DNA from 3 places in the Klebsiella sp. A52 genome. Region 3 is predicted to be linked to each of the others. Evidence: predicted binding sites of a transcription regulator. Region 3 holds the regulator's gene; each other region holds the start of a gene.

Evidence for each region. The regulator CRP, encoded in region 3, controls carbon source genes, mostly activating them, when cyclic AMP is high. The targets are predictions, from matches to a motif close to ATGTGANNNNNNTCACAT.
Region 1: the regulator CRP is predicted to act here: its motif matches at 1,614-1,631, upstream of focA (formate transporter FocA).
Region 2: the regulator CRP is predicted to act here: its motif matches at 2,912-2,929, upstream of KGA69_RS18810 (sugar transporter).

The regions. Positions count from the first base shown of each region.
Region 1 is NZ_CP074437.1:4,668,905-4,676,963, reverse strand. It holds gene pflB (formate C-acetyltransferase) at 1-645, opposite strand, end outside; gene focA (formate transporter FocA) at 697-1,554, opposite strand; gene ycaO (30S ribosomal protein S12 methylthiotransferase accessory factor YcaO) at 1,936-3,696, opposite strand; gene KGA69_RS22140 (hypothetical protein) at 3,834-4,061, opposite strand; gene serC (3-phosphoserine/phosphohydroxythreonine transaminase) at 4,510-5,598, shown strand; gene aroA (3-phosphoshikimate 1-carboxyvinyltransferase) at 5,674-6,957, shown strand; gene cmk ((d)CMP kinase) at 7,152-7,835, shown strand; gene rpsA (30S ribosomal protein S1) at 7,973-8,059, shown strand, end outside.
Region 2 is NZ_CP074437.1:3,980,959-3,989,017, forward strand. It holds gene KGA69_RS18790 (sialidase family protein) at 1-824, shown strand, start outside; gene KGA69_RS18795 (NanQ anomerase/TabA/YiaL family protein) at 821-1,294, shown strand; gene KGA69_RS18800 (SDR family NAD(P)-dependent oxidoreductase) at 1,291-1,968, shown strand; gene KGA69_RS18805 (PhzF family phenazine biosynthesis protein) at 2,011-2,808, opposite strand; gene KGA69_RS18810 (sugar transporter) at 3,003-4,205, shown strand; gene KGA69_RS18815 (MarC family NAAT transporter) at 4,259-4,927, opposite strand; gene marR (multiple antibiotic resistance transcriptional regulator MarR) at 5,190-5,624, shown strand; gene marA (MDR efflux pump AcrAB transcriptional activator MarA) at 5,642-6,025, shown strand; gene marB (multiple antibiotic resistance protein MarB) at 6,056-6,262, shown strand; gene eamA (O-acetylserine/cysteine exporter) at 6,337-7,233, opposite strand; gene ydeE (efflux MFS transporter YdeE) at 7,426-8,059, shown strand, end outside.
Region 3 is NZ_CP074437.1:1,774,509-1,782,567, reverse strand. It holds gene KGA69_RS08275 (hydrolase) at 1-859, shown strand, start outside; gene KGA69_RS08270 (YheU family protein) at 856-1,074, shown strand; gene KGA69_RS08265 (phosphoribulokinase) at 1,147-2,016, shown strand; gene KGA69_RS08260 (OsmC family protein) at 2,079-2,483, opposite strand; gene crp (cAMP-activated global transcriptional regulator CRP) at 2,788-3,420, shown strand; gene KGA69_RS08250 (YccS/YhfK family putative transporter) at 3,471-5,549, shown strand; gene argD (bifunctional acetylornithine/succinyldiaminopimelate transaminase) at 5,539-6,759, opposite strand; gene pabA (aminodeoxychorismate synthase component 2) at 6,849-7,412, opposite strand; gene KGA69_RS08235 (putative adenosine monophosphate-protein transferase Fic) at 7,445-8,047, opposite strand; gene KGA69_RS08230 (YhfG family protein) at 8,037-8,059, opposite strand, start outside.

The DNA.
Region 1 (8,059 bases), 2.2 Mb from region 3:
TTCCAGATCTTCGCCACTTTCCAGTTTCGCCTGCAGCGAGTTGAACTGGGCGAATTTGTCTTTCATCAGGAAGTCGATACCGTACAGCGCAACGCGACGATAGTCACCGATGATACGACCACGGCCGTAAGCATCCGGCAGACCGGTCAGTACGCCGGATTTACGGCAGCGCAGGATGTCCGGGGTATATACGTCGAAAACGCCCTGGTTGTGAGTTTTACGGTACTCGGTGAAGATTTTTTTCAGCATCGGGTCCAGTTCGCGATTGTACGCTTTGCAGGAACCTTCAACCATTTTGATACCGCCGAACGGGATAATCGCACGTTTCAGCGGGGCTTCAGTTTGCAGACCAACGATTTTCTCGAGCGCTTTCTCGATGTAGCCCGCGTCGTGAGAAGTGATGGTGGATGCGAGGGAAGTGTCGAAATCAACAGGCGCGTGAGTGCGGTTTTCCTGTTTAACGCCTTCCATTACGCTGTCCCACAGCTTGGTGGTCGCATCAGTTGCGCCAGCCAGGAAGGATTCGTCACCTTCATATGGGGTGTAGTTTTTCTGGATAAAGTCACGTACGTTGACTTCGTTCTGCCAGTCACCTTTCGCAAAACCTTCCCAGGCTGTGGCTAACTTTTCATTAAGCTCGGACATGTAACACCTACCTTCTTAAGTGGATTTTTTATTTACTGCCTGAGACAACCATTAATGATGATCGTCGCCACGCAGGTAAATGACCCAGTATGTCAACCCAACCAACAAACCACCGCCGATGATGTTTCCGATAGTGACTGGAATCAGGTTATCAGTGATGAAGTTCATAACGGTTAAGTGAGAAAAACTCTCCGGAGTTGAACCGATAGCGGTCCAGAATTCCGGGCTTGCAAAGTTGCGAATTACGATACCCATCGGGATCATAAACATATTAGCGATGCTGTGTTCAAAGCCGCTGGCGACAAACATCGCAACCGGCAACACCATGATCATCGCTTTGTCCATCAGGCTGCGGCCGGAGTAACTCATCCAGACAGCCAGACACACCATCAGGTTCGCCAGGATACCCAGGCAGACGGCTTCAATAAACGTGTGGTGCATTTTGTGGTCTGCAGTTTGCAGAACATTTAAGCCCCAGCCGCCGTTGGCAGTCATATATTCGCCTGATAACCACATTAACAGTACAAACAGCAGCGCGCCGATCAGGTTTCCAACATAGACGTTAAGCCAGTTTTTTGCCAGCTGACCCCAGGTAATACGCCCGCTGGCTTTCGCCACGACGATCAGTACGGTCGAGGTGAAAAGGTCAGCACCGCAGATGACGCAAAGAATCAGACCTAGTGAGAAGCATACCCCGCCGATAAGTTTGGCAATCCCGAAAGGCATTGCGGCAGTACCGGTGGTCGCCGTGATATAAAACACAAAAGCGATGGAGATGAAGACACCTGCGGTAATCGCCAGATAAAACGTCTTCAGCGGATGTTTTGTCGCTTTATAGACACCTGCTTCTTCGGCGACTTTCGCCATCGCGGCAGGGAGTAAAAGATCAAAAGGGTTGTCAGCTTTCACACTAACTCTCTCTTTATATAAGTTGGCGGTGTGATACTAACAAAGCATTATAGAAGGGAATTTGATGTAGATCATATCCTACCGGAGTCATAGGCCCATTTTGCGTGTGGAATTAGCCTGTTGTGGCTTTATCTTTTTGATTTTTAATGAAAAACTAAATTTTAATATTTGCAAATAATGTTGAAAATTTCCATGAGTGACCATTGTTTACGGTTAATTAAAATGGAGTATTTTTATTAAAATTAACAATCTAAATATCATCAATGTTTGGATTTTACTTATAGTTAACTTTGCACCTACAAAATGGCGTGGTTTTGGAGCAAATCATAAAAAAACGGAGCCGCTGGCGGCCCCGTAACGTTATGGTTTACCCCTAATGGGTTATTTGGCCCAGAAGGCCGCTTTTGCCCGCTGCAGCTTTTCGTAGGCCTTCAGTAAAGACTGATGTGCCGGGAAAGCGCGCAGATCGTTATCGACCGCCTGAAGGCCATAGAATGGCGCCTCTCCGCTCAGGGCGGCGCTAGCGGCTTCCACAGCATCCGCGCCATACATACGGATGAAGGCATTCAGGTACTGCAGCGGCTGGCGCTCTTCTTCCTGGCTAAGCAACAGCAGCGTTTGCAGGCAGCGATAATAGTTGGCGCGCTCAGGGCTGAAGATGGAGGCATTGAATTCCATGGTCCACTCTGTCCAAATCAACGCCTGTTCAAGGTCGCCGCCGGCCAAGGCCAGCATCGCTTTCAGCTCGCCGATACGCAGGGTATACCAGCCATTGTCTTTGCCGGTTGCCAGGCCTAATAGTTCGCGGACGCGCGTGAAATCATCAAGTCCTTCATCGTCCATTTGCTCGATGAGCGCCAGATAATCTTCTTTTTCCCACTCGCTACCCGGCAGGGAGAGAATAGTGTCGCGCAGGTGTGCGCCCATGCTGTTATTAGCGAGCCACAGGTCTTCCGCCGGATAAATATCGGACATCCCCGGAACGATGATCCGGCAGGCGTAGACGCTCAGATGTTCGTAGTCGGCGATATAGACTTCTTTATCTTCGGCTTTGAAGATAGCCATCAGGGTGGCGAACTCTTCTTCAGTGGTGCCGGAGAAATTCCAGTCAACGAACGGATAGTCGGCATCCTGTTTAAACATATCCCAGGAGATCAGGCCGCTGGAATCAATGAAGTGAGTTTCCAGGTTGGCGTGCTCGGCAACTTCTTCGTCATCAAAGGTCGGAGGGGTAAAAACGTCGAGATCTTTCAGACTGCGGCCTTGTAGCAGTTCGGTAACAGTACGCTCCAGCGCCACGCCGAAATCCGGATGGGCGCCGAAAGAGGCGAAGCAGGTGCCGTTAGCCGGGTTAAACAGGACTACGCAGATAACCGGATATTTACCACCAAGAGAGCCATCGTAGGCGAAGATCGGGAAACCTTCGGCTTCCAGTTTGGCGATAGATTCAACGACGCCCGGATAGCGCGCCATGACTTCAGCCGGGATCTCCGGCAGGCTGATGCTCTCTGCGATGATACGGTTTTTGATATGACGCTCAAAGACTTCAGACAAGCCCTGCACGCGCGCTTCATTCGGGGTATTACCCGCTGACATGCCGTTGGAAACGTACAAGTTGCCGACAATGTTCATCGGAATATAGACGGTTTCGCCGTCTGATTGACGGGTAAACGGCAGGCCGCAGACGCCGCGCTCGTCGTTGCCGGATTGCAGATCCACGAGCATGCTGGCGGTCAGTTGATCGTCCGGATCGTAAAAGGCGCGCAGGCGGGCATCCAGCAGGCCTTCCGGTACTTCATCATCTTCCGTCAGCGGGAACCACTTTTCGTTCGGATAATGAACGAAGGGACCGTTGGCGATGGTATCGCCTAACCAGAAGTCCGCGAAGAAGTAGTTGGTAGACAGACGTTCGAAATATTCGCCCAGCGCGGAAGCCAGCGCCGCCTTTTTAGTTGCGCCTTTACCATTGGTAAAGCACAGCGCGCACTCTTTATCGCGAATGTGAACGGACCACACGTGTGGTACCGGATTCAGCCACGAGGCCTCTTCGATATCAAATCCGAGGTCGAGCAGTTTCTGCTGGAAGCGAGCGATGGAATCTTCCAGGGCGGCATCTTTGCCGGGGATAAATGTCTGGGTCATAGCAATTCGTTTATTGTTGGCAGGATGCGCAATGATACGGGTTTTACCGGTAAGTGGCTATGTCGTTAGCCGCGGCAATGCATAAAAAGAGAAGAGCGGTAAATGGCATGCGGAGAAACTCCACATGCCGTAGCAAGTTACAGAATCGGCGTACAAATGCTAACGATCATTGCCGCGCCGGCAAGACTGGTACCGACGATGCCTGCCGCCATTACCGCGAAGCCTGCGCCCAGCGTAAAGGGCCCGGTTATCGCTCCGATGACAATCGTCGGAATGCTGACCAGTAAACCAACTGCCGCAGGAATGGACAACAGGCCAAAGCCGCCGCTCACATCAGACATTTCGTTATAGGTTAATTCACGCATAAATATTCCTTTAAAAGTGATTAATACCAGTCTTCATCGGCTGGTTCGAAAATTTTAATGATCTGGAAATACGACGGTAAATGACGGTGCTCTCGCGGAAACATAATTCATGAAGAATTAAGATAATATTCAAGTATTAAATGAGTTGACGGGGGGAGCTACGGCGAGATCGTTTCCTGTGAACGTAGATGATAATTATTTATGCCGTCAGTCCAAATCCGGAATGGACGGCGGAAGAGGGAGGAAAAAGCGATCTGCTCGCAGCGATTATGTCGGTTTAATGACGTCAAGCTGGTTGATTCTTTTGTGTGACGGTGGCCTCGTTTGTGGGCCGCTTAGTTTTACTCGTTGCGGTGTGTGTCACTGAATGATAAAACCGATAGCCACAGGAATAACTTATGCCCGCGACGGTTCGCGTGCAGACAATATAGCAACGTGGTGAGGGGAAATGGCTCAGGTCTATAACTTTAGTTCGGGCCCGGCAATGCTGCCGGCAGAAGTTCTCAAACTGGCGCAACAGGAACTGTGCGACTGGCACGGTCTGGGTACGTCGGTAATGGAAATCAGCCACCGTGGTAAGGAGTTTATCCAGGTGGCTGAAACGGCAGAACAGGATTTCCGCGATCTGCTTAATATCCCTTCCAACTATAAAGTGTTGTTCTGTCATGGTGGCGGTCGCGGACAGTTTGCCGGGATCCCGTTAAATCTGCTGGGTGATAAAACGACAGCAGATTATGTGGACGCCGGTTACTGGGCGGCAAGTGCGGTGAAAGAAGCGCAAAAATACTGCACGCCGAACGTTATCGATGCGAAAACTACCGTTGACGGCCTGCGAGCCGTTAAACCGATGAGCGAATGGCAGTTGACGCCGGGCGCGGCCTATTTGCACTTCTGCCCAAATGAAACCATCGATGGTATCGCTATTCACGAAACGCCGAATTTTGACAAAGATGTCGTCGTCACCGCGGATTACTCCTCCAGTATTTTGTCCCATGAAATCGACGTCAGCCGTTATGGCGTGATTTACGCTGGCGCGCAGAAGAATATCGGCCCGGCAGGGTTGACGCTGGTTATCGTGCGTGAAGACCTGCTGGGTAAAGCCAGCGTCGCCTGCCCATCAATTCTTGATTACACCGTGCTGAATGCCAATGACTCAATGTTTAACACGCCTCCGACCTTCGCCTGGTATCTGGCGGGGCTGGTATTCAAATGGCTGAAAGAGCAGGGCGGCGTGGCCGCGATGGATAAAATCAACCGCCAAAAAGCGGACCTGCTGTATGGCGTGATTGATAACAGTGATTTTTATCGTAACGATGTTGCCGCTGCCAACCGCTCGCGGATGAACGTGCCGTTCCAGCTGGCGGATAGCGCGCTGGACAAACTGTTCCTTGAAGAGTCTTTTGCGGCCGGTTTGCATGCGCTGAAAGGCCACCGCGTGGTGGGCGGTATGCGTGCTTCTATCTACAATGCGATGCCGCTGGCCGGCGTCAAGGCGCTCACCGACTTTATGCAGGACTTCGAACGTCGTCGCGGCTAATTGCTGAGCGCTTTATTTTCATCCCCGCGGCCGGTCTGCGGGGTTTTTATTCTGTTTTTTTGAGAGTCGAGTTTCATGGAATCCCTGACGTTACAACCCATTGCGCGCGTTGATGGCACCGTAAACCTACCCGGGTCAAAAAGTGTCTCTAACCGCGCTTTGCTGCTGGCGGCATTAGCCCACGGCACCACCGTGCTGACCAACTTGCTGGACAGCGATGATGTTCGCCATATGCTCAATGCGCTTAACGCCCTGGGAGTTCACTACACCTTGTCCGCCGATCGCACTCGTTGTGAAGTCACCGGCAACGGCGGTCCGCTTCAGGCCAGCAGCGCGCTGGAGTTGTTTCTCGGTAATGCTGGTACGGCGATGCGTCCGCTGGCGGCGGCGTTGTGCCTCGGCCACAACGATATTGTGCTGACCGGCGAACCGCGAATGAAAGAGCGACCGATAGGCCACCTGGTCGATGCGTTACGCCAGGGGGGCGCGCAAATTGAGTATCTGGAGCAGGAAAACTATCCGCCCCTGCGCCTGCGCGGTGGTTTCAACGGCGGCCAGGTGGAAGTTGATGGCAGCGTCTCCAGCCAGTTCCTTACCGCTTTACTGATGACTGCGCCGCTGGCGCCGCAGGACACGACGATCGCGATTAAAGGCGAGCTGGTATCTAAACCTTATATCGACATCACGCTGCACCTGATGAAAACCTTCGGCGTTAACGTTGAAAACCACAACTATCAGCGCTTTGTCGTACGCGGTGGGCAACAATATCAGTCGCCGGGCGATTATCTGGTGGAAGGGGATGCCTCCTCAGCTTCTTACTTCCTCGCTGCCGGCGCTATTAAGGGCGGTACGGTGAAAGTGACCGGTATTGGCCGCAATAGCGTACAGGGCGATATTCGATTCGCCGACGTGCTGGAAAAAATGGGCGCGACGGTTGTCTGGGGCGACGATTTTATCGCCTGTACACGCGGTGAGTTGAATGCCGTTGATATGGATATGAACCATATTCCGGATGCCGCCATGACCATCGCTACCGCGGCGTTGTTTGCGAAAGGTACCACGGTGCTGCGCAATATTTACAACTGGCGGGTGAAAGAGACCGATCGTCTGTTTGCGATGGCAACTGAACTGCGTAAAGTCGGCGCCGAAGTGGAAGAGGGCGAAGACTATATTCGCATCACGCCGCCTGATACGCTGAAATTTGCTGAAATCGGTACCTACAACGATCACCGCATGGCGATGTGCTTCTCGCTGGTGGCGCTGTCGGCAACGCCGGTCACTATCCTTGACCCGAAATGTACGGCGAAAACGTTCCCGGACTATTTCGAGCAGTTAGCGCGAATTAGTACCTTGGCGTAAATTCTGTCTCGTCCGATAAGGTAAAGCTTTGTCATCTTCCGGGCTGGTATTCCGCCAGCCCGCTATAATTGCGCAATTCTTCTACATTTAATTTCTACTATTCCGTAATTTGCACACAATGCTCACTTTCTGGCGCATTGATGCGTATAATGCGCGGCGTTTATATTCATGCGCCTTGCTAAAGGAGAATAAAGATGACGGCAAATGTTCCGGTAATCACCATTGATGGACCTGGCGGTGCGGGTAAGGGCACGTTGTGCAAGGCAATGGCGGAAGCGCTTGGCTGGCATCTGTTGGATTCCGGCGCTATCTATCGCGTTTTGGCGCTGGCGGCCTTACATCATCATGTTGACGTCGAGTCAGAAGAGGCGCTGGTTCCGCTGGCCGCTCATCTCGATGTACGTTTTATTTCTGCTGACGGCAACCTGGAAGTGGTGCTGGAAGGTGAGGATGTGAGTGCGGAGATCCGCACCCAGGAAGTGGCCAATACCGCCTCGAAAGTCGCTGCCTTCCCGCGCGTTCGCGAAGCGCTGCTGCGCCGTCAACGCGCCTTTCGCGAGCAGCCCGGCCTGATTGCCGACGGCCGCGATATGGGCACCGTCGTTTTCCCTGATGCGCCGGTTAAAATTTTCCTCGATGCGTCGGCGGAAGAACGCGCGCAGCGCCGCCTGCTACAGTTGCAGGAAAAGGGTTTTAGTGTTAACTTTGAACGTCTTTTGTCCGAGATAAAAGAGCGTGACGATCGCGATCGTAATCGTGCCGTGGCGCCGCTTGTCCCGGCCGCTGATGCATTAGTTCTCGATTCAACTGAACTAAGCATTGAGCAAGTAATTGAAAAAGCGCTACAATATGCGCGCGAAAAACTGGCTATCGCTTAACCGTTAAGCGGCAAAGCGTTGCGAGCCTCCGAATTATAGCAGTACCCCCGCAGCAACGGAGTGTTAGCGGGTATGTTAAACAACCCCATCCGGCACGGAGCCAGGTGGACGTTAAATATGAAACCTGAAGATTAAACATGACTGAATCTTTTGCTCAACTATTTGAAGAATCCTTAAAAGAAATCGAAACCCGCCCGGGTTCCATCGTTCGTGGTGTTGTTGTT
Region 2 (8,059 bases), 2.2 Mb from region 3:
CCGCTATTGTGCGTTATCGCCAGTCGCACGATGGAGGAAAGCACTGGGGAGCGATTGCCACCCTACTCGATGAACCCGGCACCTTTATCCGGCAACCCATAACCGTAATGCCCAACGGCAACTGGTTGCTGCCGGTTTTCTATTGTCGTACCCGTCCAGGGGAAAAATGGGTCGGTAACGACGATATCAGCGCGGTAAAAATCTCAGCCGATGGCGGCAAAAGCTGGCGCGACGTGGCGGTACCGCAAAGCCTCGGCTGCGTGCATATGAATATCATCCCGCTGGCCGATGGCTCGCTGGCCGCCTTCTTCCGCAGCCGCTGGGCCGATCATATCTGGTACAGCCAGTCGACAGATTTTGGCGAAAGCTGGTCAGCGCCGATTCCCACCACGCTGCCAAACAATAACTCGTCCATTCAGGCGACCACGTTGAGCAACGGTGAGCTGGCGCTGGTGTTCAATAATATGAGCGCGGCAGGCGCCAGCGAGCGTCGGGCATCGCTATACGATGAGATAGAAGACGACGACGGCCGGAAAGAGCCTGAATGCACCGGGAAAACCGCCTTCTGGGGCGCGCCGCGCGCGCCAATGACCGTGGCTATCTCCGCCGATGGCGGCAAAAGCTGGCCGTGGATGCGCAACCTTGATGAGGGCGATGGCTACTGTATGACCAACAATTCAGAGCAAAAACTAAACCGTGAATTCTCCTATCCCAGTATTAAACAGGGTGAAGACGGTAATTTACACATTGCCTATACCTGGTACCGGCAGGCCATCAAGTATGTCCGCGTCTCGCCGCAATGGGTTAAAGGAGAAGGCGTATGATCATCGGTAATCTGAATGCCCTGCCTCAGGCGGGGTTGCCGCTGGCGTTGCAGCAGATACTCAGTCGCACTGAATGTTCTCTTGCCGCCCTGACAGCCCGCGAAGATGGCCGCTTCCAACCTGCAGATGGCGGATGGCACTGCACCATCGGCATCGCGCAAACCCAGGCGGCAGAACTGCGACATACCGAATATCACCACCAATGGGCCGATATTCAGGTCATTTTAGCCGGCGAGGAGACGCTGCATGCCGGTATGGTGTACACAGGCCAACCTGATGATGAAGAACGCAAGCCGGACCTCTTTATCAGCAAGCAGACGCCGCAAAGCGTCACGCTGCATCTGTGCGCCGGGGACTTCGCGGTCTTTCTCCCCGGCGAACCGCACCAGGCACTGTGCGCCGTTACGTCACCCGCCCCGGTGAGGAAAGCGGTGTTTAAAGTACCGCGCAGCATGCTGGAGGCGCCATGAAGCAGGCACTGGTGACGGGCGCAAGCTCGGGGATCGGCGCCGCGATTGTCGGTCAACTGCTGGCGGAGGACTGGCAGGTGCTCGGTCTGAGCCGCTCCGCGCCGACGTTCATCCATGAAGGCTTCACCCATCTGGCGGTCGATGTGAGCGACCGCCGCGCGCTGGTTGATGCTCTGTCGTCGGTACCACCGCCGCAGGCGATTATCCATGCCGCCGGTTTGATGGCGGCGGCGCCGCTAGGAGAACTTGACGCGCAGCGTGGCGAGACGTTGTGGCGTCTACATGTAGATGCGGCGCAGACCTTAGCCAACCGCTTTGCGCCCGTTATGGACCGTGGCGGTCGGATTATCCTTTTGGGTAGCCGGACCTCGCGCGGAGCGGCAGGCCGTTCTCAGTATACGGCAACCAAAGCGGCGCTGGTGGCGCTGGCAAGAAGCTGGGCGGCGGAACTTGCCGCTGTGGGCATTACCGTTAACGTTATCGCCCCCGGCGCCACCGATACGCCAATGCTGCGCCAGCCAGGGCGCGAGAGTTCGCCGCCGAAGGCGCCGCCGCTCGGTAGATTGATTAAGCCACAGGAGGTGGCGTCGCTGGTGAGCTGGCTACTTAGCGAAGGAGCCGCGGCCATGACCGGACAAGAGCTGGTGATGTGTGGCGGCGCCTCGCTTGGTTAGGAGTACCCGGCTAAACGTCGCGCCAGCCGGGGGAAACTATCATTAACCTTCGCGCAAATAGACCGTGCCGCGCAGATAGGTGGTCGCCTGGCCGCTAATCAGTACGCGGTCATCGAGCCATTGGCAGCGCAGCTCGCCGCTGCGCGCCGACACCTGGCGCGCCAGCAGGTCGGTTTTATTGAGCTTCGCTCCCCAGTAGGGGATCAGCATACTGTGGGTTGAACCGGTTACCGGATCTTCCGGTACCGATTCACCGGGGCAGAAAAAGCGGCTGACAAAATCGTACTCTTCGTCGGCGGCGCTGATGCAAATCATCTTATCCAGCGTCTCCAGCAGCGCCATATTCGGGCGCACCGCTTCAACCTGCGCCCGATCGCGCAGAACCACCAGGTAATCACGCCCTTCCCGCACCTCCAGCGCGTCATCGATGCCCAACCCGGCGAACAGCGCCGGCGGTACGTCATGCACCGGCGTGGTTTGCCAGGCGGGGAAATCCAGCGTCAGCCAGTCGCCGCTGCGCGTTACCCGTAGTTCACCGACAAAACGGGTGCTAAATACGATAGTTGCCGAGGGGTGGTCGAGATATTCAAAAATCACGTGCGATGCCGCGAGCGTGGCGTGGCCGCAGAGGTTAATCTCATCAAGCGTCGTGAACCAGCGTAGCTCATAGCCAGCGTCGGTGCGGACAAAAAACGCCGTTTCGGATTGATTATGCTGCTGCGCCATTTTTAAGAGCGTTTCATCAGGCAGCCATTCGCTGAGCGGGCATACTGCCGCCGCGTTGCCGCCAAAATTGCGATCGCTGAAGGCATCGACCAGGTAAAAACTGATTTCTTTCATCGTGCTCCCCTTTTTTATCGGCTATCAACATGACACATAAACCATTCCCGCACACTATTAGCCGAAAAATTAAGTTGTTAGCTGCCACAGGCGTCAGCAAAAAATGAGATACAGATCACAAAGTGATTGTATTTTCAGCAGCATTCGTTTTAAGATCGCCTCCTCTTCTTCTCATTACTACCAGCCCGGAATTTATGCTTACAAATACGGTCTCACGCAAAGTCGCGTGGCTGCGGGTCGTCACGCTGGCAATTGCCGCCTTTATCTTTAATACCACTGAATTTGCTCCGGTCGGCCTGCTGTCTGATATTGCCGACAGCTTCGGTATGGAAACGGCCCAGGTCGGGATCATGTTGACCATTTATGCCTGGGTAGTGGCATTGATGTCGCTGCCGTTCATGCTGCTGACCAGCAAGATGGAGCGCCGTCGCCTGCTCATTGGCCTGTTCGTGTTATTTATCGCCAGCCACGTATTGTCATTTTTCGCGTGGAACTTCACGGTGCTGGTAGTGAGCCGCATTGGCATCGCCTTCGCCCACGCGGTGTTCTGGTCGATCACCTCCGCGCTGGCTATCCGTATGGCCCCTCCCGGCAAGCGCGCTCAGGCGCTTAGCCTTATCGCCACCGGTACCGCGCTGGCCATGGTGTTCGGCATTCCTATTGGCCGTATCGTCGGACAATATTTTGGCTGGCGCACAACCTTCCTGGCCATTGGTCTTGGCGCTTTAGCGACGCTGGTCTGCCTGGCAAAACTATTGCCGGCGCTGCCAAGCGAACATTCCGGTTCGCTCAAGAGCCTGCCGGTGCTGTTCCGCCGTCCGGCGCTGCTCGGTATTTATCTGCTGACGGTTATCGTGGTGACCGCCCACTACACGGCATACAGCTATATTGAACCCTTCGTGCAGAACGTCGCAGGGTTGAGCGCTAATTTCGCCACTCTGCTGCTGTTGGTGCTCGGCGGCGCGGGTATTATTGGTAGTATTGTATTCGGCAAGCTGGGAAACCAACATGCTTCCGCGCTGATTACCACCGCTATCGGCCTGCTGCTGGTATGCCTGCTGTTGCTGCTACCTGCCTCAAGGAACGCCAACCAGCTCATGCTGCTCAGCGTGTTCTGGGGGATCGCGATTATGGTCATCGGCCTCGGCATGCAGGTGAAAGTGCTGGCGCTGGCTTCGGATGCTACCGATGTGGCGATGTCGCTGTTTTCGGGAATTTTCAATATTGGTATTGGCGCCGGCGCGCTGGTCGGCAGCCAGGTGAGTACGCAACTGTCGATGTCGGCGATAGGCTACGTTGGCGCCGTACCGGCGCTGGTAGCGCTGGTGTGGTCGGTGATGATTTTCCGCCGCTGGCCATCGCCGGGCGATGAGCAGCAGCCGCACCACTCCCATTAGCCTTCACGAAGCCCGGCCGCTTACTGCCGGGCGCGTGAATCGTATTGCTGCCCTCAGGCGTGATAGTTGGTGATAATTTCCAGCACGCCGTTAATAATGAACTGCACGCCCATGCAGACCAGCAGGAAACCCATCAGGCGGGAAATCGCCTCGATACCGCCTTTCCCCACCAGCCGCATGATCGCCCCTGAGCTACGCAGGCAGCCCCACAGAATGATCCCCACCAGCGCAAAAATAATCGGCGGCGCGGCCAGCACGACCCATTCCGGGAAATCGACGCCGTGTTTTACCGTCGAGGCGGAGCTAATAATCATCGCGATGGTGCCCGGCCCGGCGGTGCTGGGCATCGCCAACGGCACGAAGGCGATATTCGCCGTGGGTTCATCCTGCAGCTCTTCCGATTTGATTTTCGCTTCCATCGAATCATGAGCTTTCTGCTGCGGAAACAGCATCCGAAAACCGATAAAAGCCACGATCAGGCCGCCGGCGATGCGCAGGCCGGGAATGGAAATGCCAAAGGTATTCATGACCACCTGGCCGGCATACCACGCCACCATCAGGATCGCAAAGACATACACCGATGCCATCAGCGATTGCCGGTTACGCTCGGCGTTGTTCATATTGCCCGCCAGGCCGAGGAACAGCGCCACGGTGGTGAGCGGGTTCGCCAGCGGTAAAATCACCGCCAGACCGAGCCCTATTGCTTTAAAGAGTTCCAGCATAGTGAGTCAACATCCCGTTAAGTATCATTTTTTCAGTACAGTTTCACCCCGCGAGTATATCGACAGCAGCGACTCAGATGCCACATCCACGAAAAAAATCACGTCGATAAAAAATAACAAGCGTTAGTAAAATGAGAAAAAGTGACAACCGTCAAATTATCAATCTTTAGCAAATCGTGGCATCGGCGAATTCATAATGTTGACTTATGATTGCCGCGGCAATAATATCCATCGCAACTAAATAATTGCCTGGGCAACTATCATGGAAAACACTAACAATCTGTTCAACGAGATGATCCCTCTTGGCCGATTGATCCAGATGGTTAACCAGAAAAAAGATCGACTGCTCAACGACTATCTTTCACCCATGGATATCACCGCCACCCAGTTCCGGGTGCTCTGCTCCATTCGCTGTGAAGTATGTACAACACCCGTTGAGCTGAAGACCGTCCTGTCGGTCGATCCAGGCGCAATGACGCGCATGCTCGACAGACTCGTCTGCAAAGGCTGGATAGAACGGTTGCCCAACCCAAATGATAAGCGCGGCGTTCTGGTGCAGCTGACACCAGAAGGCGCAGCCCTTTGTGAGCACTGTCATCAGGTTGTGGGTCAAAAATTGCACCAGGAACTAACAAAAAATCTAACGGCAGACGAAGTGGTCATGCTTGAGCAACTGCTCAAGAAAGTCCTGCCGTAATAAGAAGAGGTAAGATGATGTCCAGACGCAATAACGACGCCATCACTATCCATAGTATTTTGTCGTGGATCGAAGAGAACCTGGAATCTCCATTATCGCTGGAGAAAGTTTCGGAGCGCTCAGGTTACTCCAAATGGCACCTGCAAAGAATGTTTAAGAAAGAGACCGGCCACTCGCTGGGCCAGTACATCCGCAGCCGCAAGCTGACGGAAATCGCGCAAAAACTCAAGCAGAGCAATGAGCCGATTTTGTATCTGGCCGAGCGCTACGGTTTTGAATCGCAGCAGACGCTGACGCGGACGTTTAAAAACTATTTCGATGTACCGCCGCATAAATATCGCATCACCAACGTTCCGGGTGAATCCCGCTACCTGATGCCGCTAAATAATTATTGTTGTTAATCGCCTGCATAAAGACGTATCGAGGAAATCATGAAATTATTCGCTACCGCCGCCATCGTGCTAATGGCGCTGGCTGCAAGCCAGAGTTATGCGGAGCAAACCACCACTCCGGTTCGCCACAATAACCGGGATGCGATGATCATTCCTTCGGAACATAACGACTCGCCGTTTGATTTTAATCACATGGCTGCCGGCAATGATAAATCGGATGAGCTGGGCGTACCGTATTACAACTAACGCCCGCCCATTCCGCAATGACTCAAGCCCCGCTGAAGCGGGGCTTTTTTATCCCGGCTTCGTCGGGACGGTCATTACCGCGCTGCGCCGCGGCGCGCAAGCCGCAGACCGAACACGTTAATATAGAGCCCGCCCATAATCAGCGCCGCCCCCAACAGCTGTAGACCATTGAGCCGTTCGCCAAGCAGCAGAGCCGCGCTGGCCATCCCGACTACCGGCACCAACAGCGACAGCGGCGCCACCCGCCAGGTTTCATAACGCCCAAGCAGCGCTCCCCAGATACCGTAACCAACGATGGTGGCGACAAACGCCAGATACATCAGCGATAGCACGGTCGTGGCGTCGATATTAACCAGGCTTGCCGCCATCGCCTGCGGCCCATCAATAATGCCAGACGCCAGCATGAACGGTAACACCGGAATCAACGCGCTCCACACCACCAGCGACATAATCGGCGGCTTGTGTTGCTGAGACATAATCTTCTTATTGAAAATGTTGCCGCAGGCCCAGCTGAACGCCGCCGCCAGAGTCAGCATAAAGCCGACCAGCGGCACGTGCTGGCCGCCGAGGCTGGCCTCAACCAGTACCAATACGCCAAAAATCGCCAGCGCGATACCGGCGACCTGCTTTCCCTGTAACCGCTCGCCAAAGACAAAAGCGCCCAGCACGATAGTGAAAAAGGCCTGAGCCTGCAGTACCAGAGATGCCAAACCGGCTGGCATACCGAGGTTAATCGCGCAGAATAAAAAGGCGAACTGGCCGAAACTGATGGTCAGGCCGTAGCCCAGCAGCAGGCGCAGCGGTATTTTGGGCCGCGCAACGAACAGTAGCGCCGGAAACGCCACCAGTAAAAAACGTAACCCCGCCAGCATCAGCGGCGGCATATTGTGCAACCCGAGCTTAATCACCACAAAATTGAGCCCCCACACCACCACTACCAGCATTGCCAGCAGTCCATCTCTGCGCGTCATACGATGCCTCTGTCATTCTGGTCAACGATGACCAAGGTCAAAGTAACCAAATTCCTGCCGCTCGAACAGATCATTATTTTTAGCAGGTGCTGAAGGCACTTTCCGACATAGAGCCCGCTATACAAGGCTCAGTTAGCATGCTATTTGTGATCGGGCACAACAAAAATAAAACACAACATCGGGCAAGGAAAAATGACAACCACCATCAGGCGCTCAACGGTAGCGCTACTGGCATCGTCGTTGCTGTTAACCATCGGCCGCGGCGCAACGCTTCCTTTTATGACGATTTATCTCACCCGCCGTTTTCAGCTGGAAGTCGACGTCATCGGCTATGCGCTCTCCGTCGCGCTGGTCGTCGGCGTTATCTTCAGCATGGGCTTCGGTATTCTTGCCGATAAGTTCGACAAAAAACGCTATATGCTGATCGCCATCGTGGCGTTTATCGCTGGCTTTATCGCCATCCCCGCGGTCAATAGCGTGGCGCTGGTGGTATTCTTTTTCTCATTGATCAACTGCGCTTATTCGGTTTTTTCTACCGTGCTGAAGGCCTGGTTTGCCGATGTGCTGACGCCGGAGAAAAAGGCGCGCATCTTTTCGCTCAACTATACCTTCCTCAATATCGGCTGGACCGTTGGGCCGCCAATTGGCACCCTACTGGTGATGCAGAGCATTAACCTGCCTTTCTGGCTGGCCGCGCTGTGTGCCGCCTTCCCGCTGGTGTTTATCCAGATCTTCGTCGAACGTACCTCTGCCGTTAGCGTGGAAGGTACCGCGCCGCAGTGGACGCCGTCGGTGCTTTTGCGCGATCGTGCCTTGCTGTGGTTTA
Region 3 (8,059 bases):
TGGCGATTTCGTCGATCTGGCCTGGAGCGAAGACCCCGCCGGCGCGCGCCACAAACCGCGACTGGTGGTCTTTCACGGTCTGGAAGGCAGCCTGCACAGCCCTTACGCCCACGGTTTGATTCACGCCGCCATGCAGCGCGGCTGGCTCGGGGTGGTGATGCATTTTCGCGGTTGCAGCGGCGAGCCGAATCGCAACAGTCGTATTTATCACTCTGGCGAAACGGAAGACGGTACCTGGTTCCTGCACTGGCTGCAGCGCGAGTTCGGCGCCGCGCCGACGGCGGCGGTAGGCTATTCGCTTGGCGGCAACATGCTGGGCTGTCTGCTGGCGAAAGAAGGCGACAATATTCCGCTCGATGCAGCCGTCATTGTCTCGGCGCCCTTTATGCTGGAAGCCTGCAGCTACCATATGGACAAAGGATTTTCGCGCGTCTATCAGCGTTACCTGCTCAACCTGCTGAAAGCCAACGCCGCGCGCAAGCTGAAAGCCTATCCAGGCTCGCTGCCGGTCGATCTTCGCCAGCTTAAAAGCATGCGCCGCATCCGCGAATTCGACGACATGATCACCGCCAAAATCCACGGTTTCGCCGATGCGCTAGACTATTACCGACAGTGCAGCGCGATGCCGCGCTTAAGCGATATCACCAAGCCGACGCTGATCATTCACGCGAAAGACGATCCGTTTATGGACCATCATTCAATTCCGCCGCAGGAACAACTGCCGGCTAACGTCGAATATCAGCTCACGGAACAGGGCGGCCACGTTGGCTTTGTCGGCGGTACGCTGCGAAAACCGCAAATGTGGCTGGAGCAACGTATTCCGGATTGGTTAACCCGCTGGCTGGGAGGACAAGCATGATTATTCCCTGGCAGGATCTCGATCCCGAAACGCTGGATAATCTGATTGAAAGCTTTGTGTTGCGCGAAGGCACCGATTATGGTGAACATGAACGTTCGCTTGCCGATAAAGTCGCCGATGTAAAACAGCAGCTTAAAACCGGGGAGGCCGTGCTGGTGTGGTCAGAACTGCACGAGACGGTCAACATCATGCCCCGCAAGATGTTTAACGGCTAAGCGCCATGCCCCTCTAACCGCGAGTGCCTGGCGCGATACGGCGACACACCATCACTTAATCAGGGAGTTGTTATGTCTGCCAAACATCCAGTGATCGCAGTCACGGGCTCCAGCGGCGCGGGCACCACCACCACCAGCCTCGCGTTTCGCAAAATTTTCTCGCAACTGAACCTGCATGCCGCGGAGGTCGAAGGGGATAGCTTCCATCGCTATACTCGCCCGGAAATGGACATGGCGATCCGCAAGGCGCGCGATCAGGGCAAACACATCAGCTACTTTGGCCCGGAAGCCAACGACTTCAGCCTGCTTGAACGCACCTTTTTAGAGTACGGCGAATTCGGCAAGGGCCAGTCGCGCAAATATCTCCATACCTACGATGAAGCGGTTCCCTGGAATCAGGTTCCCGGCACCTTTACCCCATGGCAACCGCTGCCTGAACCGACCGACGTGTTGTTTTATGAAGGGCTGCACGGCGGCGTGGTGACGCCGCAGCATGACGTGGCGAAACATGTCGACCTGCTGGTCGGCGTGGTGCCGATCGTCAACCTTGAATGGATCCAGAAGCTCATTCGCGATACCAGCGAACGCGGCCATTCGCGCGAAGCGGTGATGGACTCGGTGGTGCGTTCGATGGAAGACTATATCAATTTCATCACCCCGCAGTTCTCACGCACCCATATCAACTTCCAGCGTGTGCCGACGGTCGATACCTCGAATCCGTTTGCCGCCAAAGGCATTCCATCGCTCGACGAAAGCTTCGTGGTGATTCACTTTCGCAATTTGCAGGGGATTGATTACCCCTGGCTGTTGGCGATGCTACAGGGGTCGTTTATCTCGCATATGAACACCCTGGTGGTGCCAGGCGGTAAGATGGGGCTGGCGATGGAGCTCATTATGGCGCCGCTGGTCGAGCGCTTGATGGAAGGCAAAACCATTAGTTAAGGGCAAAATAAAACCCCGGTCGCCGTGCTGCCGGGGTTAGCGTCCCGCTACATCAATTCGTCTCAGGCTTCGATCACTTCGTAAGAGTGGGTGATGTTAACGGCCTTTTCCAGCATCAGCGCCACCGAACAATACTTCTCCGCGGATAAATCCACCGCACGGGACACCGCCGCATCCTTCAGCTCTTTACCGGTGACGATAAAGTGCAGATTGATATGGGTGAACAGGCGCGGCGCCTCTTCACGGCGTTCAGAGGTCAGCTTCACTTCGCAGTTGGTGACGTTTTGACGCCCTTTTTGCAGGATAGACACCACGTCAATTGCGCTACAGCCGCCCGCCGCCATCAGCACCATTTCCATCGGGCTGGGCGCTTTGTCCCCGGAGTTGCCATCCATTAAAATCTGGTGGCCGGAGGCCGACTCACCGATGAAGGTTAGACCTTCCACCCATTTCACACGCGCTTGCATAAAATTTAACTCCGCTGTTGCAATTTTCCTGACAGATTACGCGCACATAACAAATCTCGCAACGGAAGGCGACCTGGGTCATGCTGAAGCGAGACACCAGGAGACATGCGGTGAAAGCTATGCTAAAACAGTCTGGATGCTACAGTAATACATTGATGTACCGCATGTATGCTGAGGAGTTCACATTACAGGCTGCATAAATTGAGCAGCCAGCTTCCCAGGCATAGGGAAAAATACGATTGCATGCCCGGATGCCGTGTAGTGTCGGCGTCCGGAGATAGCTTATAACAGAGGATAACCGCGCATGGTGCTTGGCAAACCGCAAACAGACCCTACCCTTGAATGGTTCTTGTCTCATTGCCACATTCATAAGTACCCATCAAAGAGCACGCTGATTCACCAGGGTGAGAAAGCGGAAACGCTTTACTACATCGTAAAAGGCTCCGTGGCTGTACTCATCAAGGATGAAGAAGGTAAAGAGATGATCCTCTCTTACCTCAACCAGGGCGATTTCATCGGTGAATTAGGCCTGTTTGAAGAAGGTCAGGAACGTAGTGCCTGGGTACGTGCGAAAACCGCATGTGAAGTGGCCGAGATCTCTTACAAAAAATTCCGTCAGTTAATCCAGGTGAACCCGGACATCCTGATGCGCCTCTCTTCGCAGATGGCGCGTCGTCTGCAGGTCACTTCCGAGAAAGTCGGTAACCTTGCTTTCCTCGACGTGACGGGCCGTATCGCTCAGACCTTACTGAATCTGGCGAAACAGCCTGATGCCATGACCCACCCGGACGGGATGCAGATCAAAATCACCCGCCAGGAAATTGGCCAGATCGTCGGCTGTTCTCGTGAGACGGTTGGCCGTATTCTGAAGATGCTGGAAGATCAAAATCTGATCTCCGCACACGGTAAAACTATCGTCGTCTACGGTACCCGTTAAGTCGCTAAACGGCGTATTGCTCCGCGCAGTACGCCGTTTTTGTTTCTCCCATGTGGCGCAGGCTGATTTACCACCCGGAAGTCAACTACGCACTGCGGCAAACGCTGGTGCTGTGTCTACCTGTGGCCATCGGGCTTCTGCTCGGCCATCTGCAGCAAGGGTTGCTGTTCTCGTTAGTTCCCGCCTGTTGCAATATCGCCGGTCTCGACACCCCGCATAAACGCTTTTTCAAACGCCTGATCGTTGGCGGCTGCCTGTTTGCCGGCAGCAGCCTGATTGTGCAATTGCTTCTGGCGCGGGACATCCCGTTGCCGCTTATCCTCAGCGCGCTGGCGCTGATTCTCGGCGTGACGGCGGAAATCAGTTCGCTGCACGCTCGCCTGTTGCCGGCATCGCTTATCGCCGCCATTTTTACCTTAAGCCTGGCCGGCAATATGCCCATCTGGGAGCCGCTGCTTATCTATGCGCTGGGAACCTTGTGGTACGGACTCTTTAACTGGTTCTGGTTTTGGCTCTGGCGGGAGCAGCCGCTGCGCGAGTCGTTAAGCCTGCTTTACCGCGAACTGGCTAATTATTGCGAGGCCAAATATAGCCTCCTGACGCAGCACACTGACCCGACGACCTCCCTGCCGCCGCTGCTTACCCGCCAGCAGAAGGTGGTCGATTTAATTACCCAATGCTACCAGCAGATGCATATGTTAGCCGCCAACCAGCGTAGCGATCATAAGCGCCTGCTGCGCGCGTTCCAGGTTGGGCTGGATCTGCAGGAACATATTTCAGTGAGCCTGCACCAGCCGGAAGAGGTACAAAAACTGGTGGAGCGCAGCCATGCGGAAGCGGTTATCCGCTGGAACGCGCAGACCGTCGCCGCGCGTCTGCGGGTGCTGGCGGATGATATTCTCTACCACCGCTACCCGCGTCGCTTCCAGATGGATAAGCAAATCGGCGCGCTGGAAAAAATCGCTTATCAGCATCCCGATAACCCGGTAGGCCAGTTCTGCGCCTGGCACTTCAGTCGTATCGCCCGCGTGCTGCGCACCCAGCGCCCGCTGTACGCACGTAACCTGATGGCGGATAAAGAACGGCGCCTACCGCTACTACCGGCGCTGAAGAACTACCTGTCATTGAAATCCCCGGCGCTGCGCAACGCCGCGCGCATCAGCGTAATGTTGAGCATCGCCAGCCTGATGGGCAGCGCCCTACATCTGCCGAAGCCGTACTGGATCCTGATGACCGTGCTGTTCGTGACGCAAAACGGTTACGGCGCCACCCGCGTGCGGATTGTCCACCGGGCGGCAGGCACCCTGGCGGGCCTGGTGATCGCCTGGCTGACCCTACATTTCCACGTACCGGAGAGCTACACGTTAAGCGGTATGTTGTTCATCACGCTGCTGAGCTATCTCATCATCCGTAAACACTACGGCTGGGCGATGGTGGGCTTTACCGTCACCGCGGTATATACCCTGCAGTTGCTAACGCTTAACGGCGAGCAGTTCATCGTCGCCCGCTTTATCGATACCATCATTGGCTGTCTGATCGCCTTTGGCGGGATGGTCTGGCTATGGCCGCAATGGCAGAGCGGCCTGCTACGTAAAAACGCCCACGATGCCCTGGAGGCCGATCAGGAGGCTATTCGGCTGATCCTTAGCGCCGATCCGCAGGCCCCGGCGTTGGCCTACCAGCGTATGCGCGTCAACCAGGCGCACAACGCCCTGTATAACTCGCTTAACCAGGCGATGCAGGAACCGGGCTTTAACTCGCACTATCTGGAAGATATGAAGCTGTGGGTAACCCATAGCCAGTTTATCGTTGAGCATATCAACGCCATGACCACGCTGGCGCGCGAGCATACGATGCTAACGCCTGACCTGGCGCAGCGGTATCTGGAATCGTGTGAAATTGCCCTGCAGCGCTGTCAGCAGCGTCTGGATTCAGACGGGCCGGGCAGCGCGGGCGATGTGAATATTATGGAATCCCAGGACGGGGAAGTGTTGCGTGGGCCGCTCAGCACCCTTGAGCAGCATTTGCAGCGGATCCTCGGCCATCTGAACACCATGCACACCATTTCGTCGGTGGCATGGCGTCAGCGTCCGCATCACGGCATCTGGCTACGCACGACTAAGCGCTAAGTACGTTTTTAACCGCCTGCGCGAAGCGCGCCATCCCTTCGGCGATATCGCTATCATCAATCACCAGCGACGGCACAAAGCGCATTACGTCCGGCCCGGCGTTTAACACCATCACCCCGGCCTCCGCCGCGGCATAGAGGAAATCGCGCGCGCGTCCGTGATGCTGCGGCTTAAGCGCGGCGCCGATTAACAGTCCCATGCCGCGGATGTCGCTGAACAGATCAAACTGCGCATCGATCTGCTGCAGGTGTTCGACAAACAGCGCCCGTTTGGCATTGACGCCCGCCAGCACCTGCGGCGTGTTAATCAGGTTGAAAGCCGCGGTCGCCACCGCACAGGCCAGCGGATTGCCGCCGTAGGTGGAGCCATGGGAACCGGCATGGAAGGCGCTGGCGATTTCATTGGTGGTTAACATCGCGCTAATCGGGAAACCGCCGCCGAGCGCTTTCGCGCTGGTCAGGATGTCCGGCGTCACGCCGTAATGCATATAGGCGAACAATGAACCGGTACGGCCCATACCGCACTGCACTTCATCAAATACCAGCAGCGCCTGATGCTGGTCGCACAGATCGCGCAGCCCCTGCAGGAACGCTGGCGTCGCCGCCATCACCCCGCCCTCGCCCTGAATCGGCTCAACCACCACCGCGCAGGTATGGTCATCGATCACCGCTTTCACCGCCTCGAGATCGTTAAATGGAACATGCACGATATCTGCCGGTTTCGGCCCGAAACCGTCAGAGTATTTCGGCTGACCGCCGACCGAGACGGTGAACAGCGACCGTCCGTGGAAAGCATTATGGAAAGCGATGATTTTGGTTTTGTACGGACTATGGCGAGTGATCGCGTAATGACGCGCCAGCTTGAACGCCGTTTCGTTGGCTTCCGTTCCGGAGTTCATAAACACCACGCGCTCGGCAAAAGTGGCATCTACCAGCTGGCGCCCCAGGCGCAGCGCCGGCTCGTTGGTAAAAACGTTGCTGGTGTGCCACAGGGTCTCGCCCTGCTCACGCAGCGCCGCCACCAGCGCCGGGTGGCAGTGGCCCAGCGCGGTCACCGCAATCCCGCCGGCAAAATCAACGTACTCTTTGCCCTGCTGATCCCAAACGCGGCTGCCTTTCCCCTTCACCGGAATAAACTCCGCCGGTGCATAAATCGGCAGAATGACTTCATCGAATGTGGCGCGGGTGATTGCCGGTTGCTCTGTTGCCATGTGATGCCCATCCTTCTGTGTAACGTGCAATGATTGCGAAGTTTTAATCACAAAATATGCATAATAAATCACCTCATGGCAACTACAAATCAGCGTTTAAGGAAGTTTTCCAGCAACTGGTGTCCCTGTTCGCTAAGAATGCTCTCCGGGTGGAACTGCACGCCTTCGAGATCCCACTGGCGATGGCGGATACCCATGATTTCACCGCTGGCGCTGCGGGCGGTAACGATAAAATCCGCGGGAAGGGTCGGCGGGTCGATAACTAATGAATGGTAGCGCGTAACGGTAAGCGGGTTGTTTAGTCCCTGAAAAACGCCCTCGCCGTTGTGCTCAATCAGCGACGTTTTACCATGCATGACCTGCGCGGCGCGTACGATGGTGGCGCCAAAGACCTGGGCGATGGCCTGATGACCCAGACACACGCCGAGCAGCGGTGTTTTACCGGCATAGCGGCGGATAACGTCCAGCGAAATACCGGACTCATCCGGCGTGCAGGGGCCCGGTGAAATGACGATTTTCTCCGGCGCCAGCGACGCTATCTCTTCCAGCGTTAACTCATCGTTACGCTTAACCAGCACCTCCGCCCCCAGTTCGCAAAAATACTGGTACAGATTCCAGGTGAAAGAGTCATAGTTATCGATTAGCAGGATCATAGCGGCTCCGGAAAAAACAAAACCGGGCTATTCTACTCAGATTCCCGCGCTTCGCTTACCACTTTACGAAAGATCCGCTCCAGCGGCTCCGGGTCGCCCATCGCGCCCAGCTGGTTAGCCTGGCTCCACGCATCCGGATCGATGCCCCGCCAGTCGAGCAGGTAGCCGGCGTGAATGGCCAACTGTTCGAAGAAGATCCTTTGCGTCAGGCCGTTGCCAAGGCGGAACGGATGCAGGACATTGATTTCGCCGTAGTACCAGCTCAGGCGCTCGACGAAGGTCTCCCGGGGCAGTTCACGCAGATAGTCCTCTTCTTCCAGCTTGCGCATCAGCGCGTTACCCTCTTTCTCTATCCACGCGAAGTGGCAAAATGGCGTATCGCCCTGGTAGATATCGATTTCCCGCAGTTTGCCCGCCCAGTCAAAGAGATCCTGATAAAGTTGCCGGTGAATGGCGCAGAGATGCGGTAAACCGCGGCCGCGCGGGCCCAACGGGATCGTCGCCGCACGCAGCGAAGTGAATTCCCATACAGTTTGTTCCAGCCGTTGCGCCTGATGGATACCCAGCCGGTTACGCAGCACATCCAGCGCCGGATAGAGATAGGGGTCGCGACCGTCGCCATATTTATCGCTCATGACGCCTCCTCA